DNA from 2 places in the Sinorhizobium sp. NG07B genome. Region 1 is predicted to be linked to the other one. Evidence: predicted binding sites of a transcription regulator. Region 1 holds the regulator's gene; the other holds the start of a gene.

What was found. Region 1 encodes LexA, which represses DNA repair genes until DNA is damaged. Its sites were predicted from a motif close to TGTTCNNNNTGTGTTCNG; they were not measured.
Region 2: CO664_RS12115 (ATP-dependent helicase) is a predicted target of LexA. The motif match lies at 2,658-2,675, and genes of this name have one in related genera.

Annotation. Positions count from the first base shown of each region.
Region 1 is NZ_NWTD01000001.1:1,676,200-1,680,619, forward strand. It holds gene CO664_RS08015 (hydroxyacid dehydrogenase) at 1-413, shown strand, start outside; gene CO664_RS08020 (sugar phosphate isomerase/epimerase) at 410-1,180, shown strand; tRNA gene CO664_RS08025 (tRNA-Ala) at 1,268-1,343, shown strand; gene CO664_RS30630 (hypothetical protein) at 1,656-1,823, shown strand; gene lexA (transcriptional repressor LexA) at 2,058-2,768, shown strand; gene ligD (non-homologous end-joining DNA ligase) at 3,207-4,181, opposite strand; gene CO664_RS08045 (hypothetical protein) at 4,214-4,420, opposite strand, start outside.
Region 2 is NZ_NWTD01000003.1:476,505-480,924, forward strand. It holds gene CO664_RS12110 (alpha/beta hydrolase) at 1-477, shown strand, start outside; gene CO664_RS12115 (ATP-dependent helicase) at 523-2,589, opposite strand; gene CO664_RS31200 (hypothetical protein) at 3,101-3,544, opposite strand; gene CO664_RS12125 (hypothetical protein) at 3,807-4,052, shown strand; gene CO664_RS12130 (hypothetical protein) at 4,083-4,292, opposite strand.

The DNA of each region.
Region 1 (4,420 bases):
AAAAAGCCGATCTCGAGACGCTGATGGCGCATTCGGATATAGTCTCGCTGCATGCGCCTTCTCTGCCCGAGACCCAGCACATGATCGACGGGCGGCGGCTGTCCCTGATGAAGAACGGTGCGACACTGATCAATACGGCGCGGGGTGCGCTCGTGGACGAGGCCGCACTGATAGACCGGCTGAAGACGGGCGCAATCAATGCCGTCATCGACGTGACGGATCCCGAGGTGCCGGAAGGAACGTCGCCTTTCTATGATTTGCCGAACGTCTTCCTAACGCCGCACATTGCCGGCGCCATCGGACTTGAGAGGACGCGACTCGGCGAAATGGCCGTCGACGAAATCGAGCGCTTTCTGGAAGGCCGGCAGCTGCTGTTCGAAGTCCGCAAGCACGACCTGGAGCGCATGGCATGAGCGATTTCGAACCGGGGCTCTGCACCGTCACCTTCAGGAGCTTGCCTCCGGAAAAAATCGTCGGCTTAGCCCGGAGCGCCGGTCTTGCGGCGATCGAATGGGCAGGCGACGCTCATATTGCTCCGGGCGACACGTCCAACGCCCGGATCGTCGGGCTCCTCAGCGCAAGGGCCGAACTGACGACATCCTACGGATCCTATGTCGCGCCACCGACTGACGACCTCATCGAATTCAGGCGTGCGCTCGAGAGCGCGATTGCACTCGGTGCCTCGAATATCCGCATCTGGCCAGGCACCCGCCGGCGCGATTCAAAGGACTACAGCGCAGGCGAAAGACGTGATGCCGCAAAGGCGATCCGCGACATGGGCGCCGAAGCCGCGCGCCACCGCGTGACCGTCTCGCTGGAATATCACCCGCAATCGCTGACTGACACGACCGACTCGGCAAGCCGCCTGATCGACGCGATCGCCCACGACAATGTTTATCTCTATTGGCAGCCGCGGCCCGGGCTGGAGCTCGGCGAGGCGCTCGCAGAGGTCGCCCGCATCGGTCAGCATGTATCTCATGTCCACGTCTTCGCCTGGGATCGAAATCGCAACCGTTTTCCCCTGGCATCGGCATCCGACTATTGGCGAAGCGTCCTCACGGCCCTCCCCGCATCGCGCTGGACCGGGCGACGCTTTGCAATGCTGGAATTCGTCGCCAATGACGATCCCGCCGCCTTCATCGAGGACGCCGCGACGCTCAAGCAAATTCTCCTCGAGTGACATCCACGACGGCCCCGATCCTCCCCACGCGAGACGCCGGGAGGGACTGGCGCGGGCGCTCAAATCCGCCTATATAGGTGAACGGCTGGGGTCGTAGCTCAGTTGGGAGAGCGCCGCAATCGCACTGCGGAGGTCGAGGGTTCGACTCCCTTCGACTCCACCAAACGACCTTTGTCCGACCCGGAGACATAGGTAACAGAACATCGCTAAGACATCAGCGACATCTCTGTAGCGGGCCGATCCGACGTGGCTCGTCACCCTCGGACGACCACCACTTCAGACTGTATTCGCAGCAGACCCATTGCGAACGCGAATTCCGTTAAGAAGCGAGCGACCCGAAGTCAGAGGGAGCGGTGTTTTCCACCCGATGTGCCGTCTTCCCGCCTTGCCCCTCGCTTGCCAAAGAGCCTGATTTGAGAGAGACTTAGCACCTGGCATCATTGCATATCGGCAACTCCCGCAAGTGGGGACTACCATGCCTCTCAAATCTCTGATCGCCGCCGCCTTAATCGCTCTTCTCACACTTTCAGGATGCGCCACGACAGGCGCTACGGGCAACACGACCTACACCCAGTGGTACGGCCCCTACCCTGAACCCGACTTCGACGTTCTTAGCCCCGGCGGGCTGCGCCTCGCCTACTAGGACGGCTTGTCAAGACGATGCACAGCGTCGTCAAAGGTGAGCAAACGCTCGCCTATGTGTGACGCTTGCCGCACGCAAGTCTTCACCACCATCGAAACCCGCAAACCGTCCGTGCCGCCCTGATAGCGGACGCGCCTCGACGCATGAGTTCACGGAATATTAAGTGCTTGCGGAACACATATGGAACGGATAGTTTCTGTTCTTGATTTGTTTCGCGAATCTGGAGTGACGCGCATGCTGACCCGCAAGCAACAGGAATTGCTTCTGTTCATTCATGAACGGATGAAGGAATCCGGGGTCCCGCCCTCCTTCGACGAGATGAAAGATGCGCTCGATCTTGCGTCGAAATCGGGCATCCACCGGCTGATCACTGCGCTGGAAGAACGCGGTTTCATTCGCCGGCTACCCAATCGGGCCCGAGCGCTCGAGGTCATCAAGCTGCCGGAAGCCTATTCGAGCCCAGCCCAGCCGCGGCGCGGCTTCTCGCCGAGCGTCATCGAGGGCAGCCTCGGCAAGCCCCCGGCACCGAAGCCGGCGCCAACGCCACCGGTCGAGAGCGCGTCTATGACAGTGCCGGTCATGGGCCGGATCGCCGCCGGCGTGCCGATTTCGGCCATTCAGAACAATACGCACGAGATTTCCGTGCCGGTCGAGATGATCGGCAGCGGCGAGCACTACGCCCTCGAAATCAAGGGCGATTCGATGATCGAGGCGGGCATTCTCGATGGCGACACGGTGATCATCCGCAACGCCAGCACCGCCAGCCCGGGCGACATCGTCGTCGCCCTGATCGACGACGAGGAGGCAACCTTGAAGCGATTCCGCCGCAAGGGCGCATCGATCGCACTGGAAGCGGCGAATCCGGCTTACGAAACGCGCATCTTCGGACCCGACCGCGTGAAAATTCAGGGCAAACTCGTCGGTCTGATCCGGCGCTATCACTAGGCCGATTTGGGTTCCTGTGCCGATCCTGTGTGCGGTCGTTTCGCGCGGTCGCGACGACAGAACTGTTCTCTTTGCCTTCCGTGATCTCGCTTACTGCGGCCGGCGTTTATTGGTCTCGGCGTCCGCCATGCCACCGGCAAGAAGCGCTCTCGTATTCCGGCCTGTTCAAAGCTGTTTGTGGGCGTCTTTTTTGAACGTCTCCCTCTTGCGCTCCACATGGATTCGTTTTAAACGCCCGCCATCGCTCGATTTTACGAGCACGAGAGGCCTCGTGGCGGAGTGGTGACGCAGAGGACTGCAAATCCCCTCCACTTTCAATAAAATCAATATCGTTTCTGAAAAAGCGGCCGAAAATACCTCGTTTTCCGTCGTTTTTGGCACATTGATTTTTCAGAGGAATTCAGAGTTTTCAGAAACGCCATCGGGCCGATTTTTACGTCAGTTTGTGAGCTCGAACACCGTCGCATCGTCGGCCCTCTCCCTTATGCCTTTGAACGACGGATGCCGGAGCTTGCCATCCTGTGTCCAGGCGCGATACTCGGCCTCAGCGACCAGCACTGGCTCGACGAAGACGGCCCCCTTCCTCTTCAGGTTCACCGCCGGCGAATCCGTCCGGATTGCCTCGAGCAGCTCGCGCAGCTTGGCTGACTCCGCGTACGTCCATCCGGTTCCGCAGCCGCCGACATAGACAAGCTCACCCCTCCTCCTTGCCGCCAGCAGCAGCCGACCGATCGCGCCGGGGACGGTTGACGGCTCGAAGCCGACGATCACGAAGCTGTCGCTGCGCACGCACTTGATCTTCTGCCAGTCGGGCCGACGGCCGGAGTGATATGGCTTGTCACGGCGCTTGGCGACAATCCCCTCGAGGCCGTGCTCGCAGGCGATCCGGAAGAACTCTTCCCCACTCGCCTCGACTTCCTCCGACAGCCGAATGACACCGGCACGGCCGGCGACGATCGGCTCCAGCAGCCGCCGGCGTTCGCTGAGTGGCAGCCGGCGCAGGTCGCGACCGTCGAGATAGAGGAGATCGAACGCGAAGAAGAGGATTTCGCGGGGATCGTGCAGACTGGGCTTCCTGCCGAGGGCACGCTGCAGCATGCCGAAGTCAGAGCGGCCGTGCTCATCGAGCACGACCGCCTCGCCGTCGAGGATTGCGGTCATCAGCCCAAGAAGCCGCGCCTCGGCAGCGATTGAAGGGAAGCGGCTCGTCCAATCGTAGCCGCCGCGAGTGATGATCCGCACGCGACCGGTCTCGATATGGACGGCCAGGCGGTAGCCGTCCCACTTCACCTCGAAGGCCCAGTCCCGCCCTGATGGAGGCCGATCGACGAGCGTTGCGACGCAAGGCTCTACCCGCGCCGGCAGAGGGTCCGGCGGCGCTTCTGGCGGCTTATTCGAGGATGCTCTGGCCATGAGCAATTAACGCGCGGATCAGGGAAAAAGCCTCATCGATGGGCCTTCCTCCATCCAGCTTCGCGCGCGGCCTCCTCAGAGCAGAACCACCATTCGCCGTTCAACAGGCTAATACGCGTCTCGCTGTAATACTCCTGGCCCGGGATGTGATAGATGCGTTCGCCAGTCTGGTAGCTGATATTGCCTTTAATGTCGCAGCCGACGATGGGCGGTATAAACTCAGAAGCGGCGAACAGCGC
Region 2 (4,420 bases), on a different contig from region 1:
GAGACAGAAATCGACAGGCATCCGTCGGTCGACATCGTCGCCCACAGTCTGGGCTGCCTGTTGGTCGCGGCCTTGGCCGGACGCCCGATTGTCGAGCGAATTCGAAGCGCGCTTCTGGTCGGCCCCTGTGATCTCGAGGAGACGGAGCGACTGCATCCGGGGGCGATCGCATTCGGGGGCATGCCGCGACAGCGGCTTAGCTTTCCAAGTCTCGTCGTCGGCAGTCTTAACGATCCCTATATGCGCTTCGACCGCTTACGGATCTTGTGTGAAGAATGGGGCGGCCGCCTCGTCGATCTCGGCCATGCCGGCCACATCAACATCGCGAGCGGCTTCGGCCGCTGGCCGGCCGGCTACGATCTGCTCCAGGTTCTGAACGGCGTGGCTAAAGACGACCGCTCGATCACTGCGCCGACAATGCTCGTCCGTCAATTGGCGCGTTCGGCTCCAGCGAGCCGGCAACGATCATTTTCCTAAGGCGCGTTCAAACGTATTCACGCTGCACACTTTGGGCGACATGCATTAACGCCACATACCGCGCATGCGGGCCCGGACATCGATGCGCAATTGCTGCGCATCACGCTGGCCAGCCGCAGCCGGCTTGGCAACGGGCCAGGCCGAGCACTCGAAGAATTGCAGAAGCGTTGCAGGTAGGAAGCGGCTGCGCGAGGCGTAGACATGCCGGTCGCCCTGGGCATGCTGACCGTGCGTAAAAAAGCGCTGCGGGGTGATCAGATGCAGGCTGTCCTTGGCGCGCGTCATGGCGACGTAAAGCAGACGGCGCTCCTCCTCGACCTCCGCCGTGCTGCCGACACCGAGATCGGACGGAATGCAGCCGTCGACGCAATTCAGCACGAAAACCGATTTCCATTCCTGCCCCTTGGCCGAGTGGATGGTCGAGAGGATGAGATAGTCCTCGTCGAGCAGCGGCACGCCCGCATGGTCGCTGGTGGCGTCCGGCGGATCAAGGGTGAGCTCGGTCAGAAAGCGCTCGCGCGACGGATAGCCGCTGGCGATCTGCTCGAGCTGCAAAAGGTCGGCCCTGCGGACCTCGGCGTCCTCATGGATCCGCTCCAGATGCGGTTCGTACCAGGCGCGGGCCGTGCCGATTTCCCCCGGCCAGCCGGTCCGGCCGGATCGCAAGCTCTGCAGCATGCCGGCGAAGGCCGTCCAGGCATCGCCGGAGCGCGGCGGGGCAGGGATCTCCGCAAGCGCCGCCAACGGTTCCGGATCGGCGGCGATCGCCTCGAGGACGCGCCCCGCCGTCTGCGGACCGACTCCGGGCAGCAATTGCATCAGCCGAAAACCCGCGACCCGGTCGCGCGGATTATGCGCAAAGCGTAGCGCCGCCAGCATGTCCTTCACATGCGCGCTGTCCAGGAATTTGAGCCCGCCGAACTTTACGAAGGGGATGTTGCGGCGGGTCAGTTCCACCTCGAGGGCACCGCTGTGGTGCGAAGTGCGGAAGAGCACCGCCTGCTGCTTCAGCAGCATTCCGCCTTCGCGGTTCTCCAGAACCAGTTCGACGACGTAGTTGGCCTGATCGGCCTCGTCGCGCACGGTCACGAGCCGCGGCCGCTCGGCCGATTCCCGCTCGGTCCAGAGGTTCTTGGTGAAGCGTTCGCGGGCCAGCTCGATGACGCCGTTTGCGGCAGCGAGGATCGGCTGTGTCGAGCGATAGTTCCGATCGAGCGTGATGATCTCCGCCGCCGGCGTGAAGCTTGCCGGAAAATCCAGAATGTTGCGCACCGTCGCGGCGCGGAACGCGTAGATCGACTGGGCGTCGTCGCCCACCACGGTGAGGCCCCGACCATTCGGCTTCAACGCAAGGAGGATCGAAGCCTGCAGCCGGTTGGTATCCTGATATTCGTCGACAAGCACGTGGTCGAACCGGCCGCCGACGTCCTCGGCGAGGACGGCGTCGCCCATCATCTGCGCCCAGTAGAGCAGCAGGTCGTCGTAATCGAGGACGTTCTGCGCCTGCTTGGCTTCGACATAGGCGCCGAAAAGTTCGCGCAGTTGCTTTTCCCAGGCAGAACACCAGGGAAAATTATCGCGCAGGACCTCGTCGAGCGGCTGTTCCGCATTGACGGTGCGCGAATAGATGGCAAGACAGGTCGCCTTGGTGGGGAAACGGTTCTCGCTTTTCGACAAACCAAGTTCGTGCCGCACGATGTTCATGAGATCGGCGCTGTCTTCCCGGTCGTGGATGGTGAAATCCGGATCGATACCGATTTCCCCCGCATGGTCGCGCAGGAGCCGCGCGCCGATGCCGTGAAAGGTTCCCGCCCAGGCAAGCGCGTCGGAGATCGTCCCGGCCTTGCCGCCGAGCACCTGGCCGCAGATGCGTTCGACCCTTCGGCCCATCTCGGCGGCCGCCCGGCGCGAGAAGGTCATCAGCAGGATACGTCGGGGGTCCGCACCGTTGACGATGAGATGCGCCACCCGGTGGGCAAGCGTGTTGGTCTTGCCGGAGCCGGCGCCGGCGATGATGAGAAGCGGACCACCGATATGGGCGTCCGGTCCGACACCGTGTGAGACGGCACTGCGCTGGCGCTCGTTCAGCTTTTCCAGATATGCGACGCTCATCCGGCTCGTCCCGCCTCCAGTTGAACAGGCGCGTCCTGTGAAGGCGGCGGGATTGCCGCGAATCGCGCGTGAACGGAAAAGGAACATAGCCGCAGTTCGACATGCCGCAAAGCCGCCAGCGGTCTGGATGATCAATTTCGGCCTGAACGGATGGTCGCTTCGCTATTCGACTCGCGTTCGCTGCGCGTCGGCACCCACCGGCTTTCGCGCCTGCTGGCGCCGCGCCATGGATCGGGCTTTTCTGCGGGCGATCCTCAACTCGGAGAGTGTCGGCTGCCACCATCCCCTGGAAAACGCCTCAGGCCCGGGCTCTCGGCGGGCCGGCCATGTCGCGACGAGTTCGGCAAGGGTCGGTGGGCGCCATCTCCCCCAGAAGTGGTCAGCGGTGTGATCCGCTTGCGGATAGTATTGCGCCAGCGGCGCCGGCTCGGCGACTTCGCCGGAGAGATCCACAAAGACGACGCTCCCATACTGAACGGTCGCAACCGGGCGGCCCAAGGGCGGCGGATCGTCAGCGGGGAGGGGATAGCGGCGGCGACGCCTTTCCGCGGCCCGCGCTCTCGCCGCTCTCTCTGCCTCGGAATCTTTTTCCGCATCTCGGCGGCGCTTTCTTTCCCGGTTCGCTTCGTCGAGCGGCCTCCTCGATCCGTGGCCAGTGTCGCTGCAGTTCCTCGTAGGACCGGAAGGGTACGCGCCAGACACGCCCATCCTCGTCCCAATGCGCCCAGGGAATTCCGCGCAGCAATTCGATCACCGATCTGGAATAGGGCGTTCGGATGCGCAGGTCGTCGCGGACCTCTAGATATGGGCTGACGATGGGCTCGAAATCATAGGCGTCGCGGCCTTTGGCGTCACCATGGATGTCGGCGCGCTCTGCTTCCCGTGCCAGCCACCGCTCGATACGACCGGCGGCCGTCGTTCCCGGCACGAACCAGCTCTTGCGTTCGTGTTCCACCGGGACCGTGGGAACTCCTCGCGAAATCGCTCGACGGTCGCTCGATCATAGGGAAAGGACGCGAACTCACCTTGCCGAGCCTCAACGTCGCGCTTCCACTGATTGTGCGGAACCATGACCGTCTCCACGCCCTTCAGGAGTAACGCTGCGCGCGGTCGCTTTCTTCGTCTCGATCGAGCCTCCCGCAGCCAGATGCTTTTCGGAACGGCGCGATGGAACCGGTCTCCTCGTCTGCGAGTTTCCCTCTTCACTAGGAGGAACGATGCCTAAGGTCACCGACACGATCACCCAGCCCCAGCCCCCGGACCGCCGGGTCGAGTGCGAGCGCGCGCTGGAAGAGGATTTTCAGATTTTCACGAGTCTGGCCGAAAGCGCCGGCTGGACGTGGCAGGAGATCGCGCTCGCGCTGATGGAGCTCACCGAAGACTATGTGATCGCGATGCGAATGGCCGCGAAAATGGCCGAAGCCACTCCCGTTCCCTTCCCAGGAAACAAGACGTTGCACTGATGGCAGGCGGCCCGACCTCGCGTCGTGGGATCACTCCCGCGGACGCACGGACAGTTTTTTCAGCATTGCGACGTCGCGCACGCCGGACTGATAAATGCGAATCAACCGTGCGGCGATTTCATTCGCTCTCTCGCCGCTGCTCTCCACACCCTTTTCCTCCAGGATCTGTTCGAAAATGCTGTGCAGCAGATCCACCTCTGTGGGGCCGAAAGTGCTGCACCGGTCGCGAGATGGCACCATGGTTCATCTCCTCTCGACGGGGGCGGATTCGCACATCCGTGGCGCCCGAGCGTGTGCCGGAAACGTTCAGTGTATGCCTGATTGGGACGATGACGAGTCACTGCAGGTAGCGGCCCCGAATCTCTGTG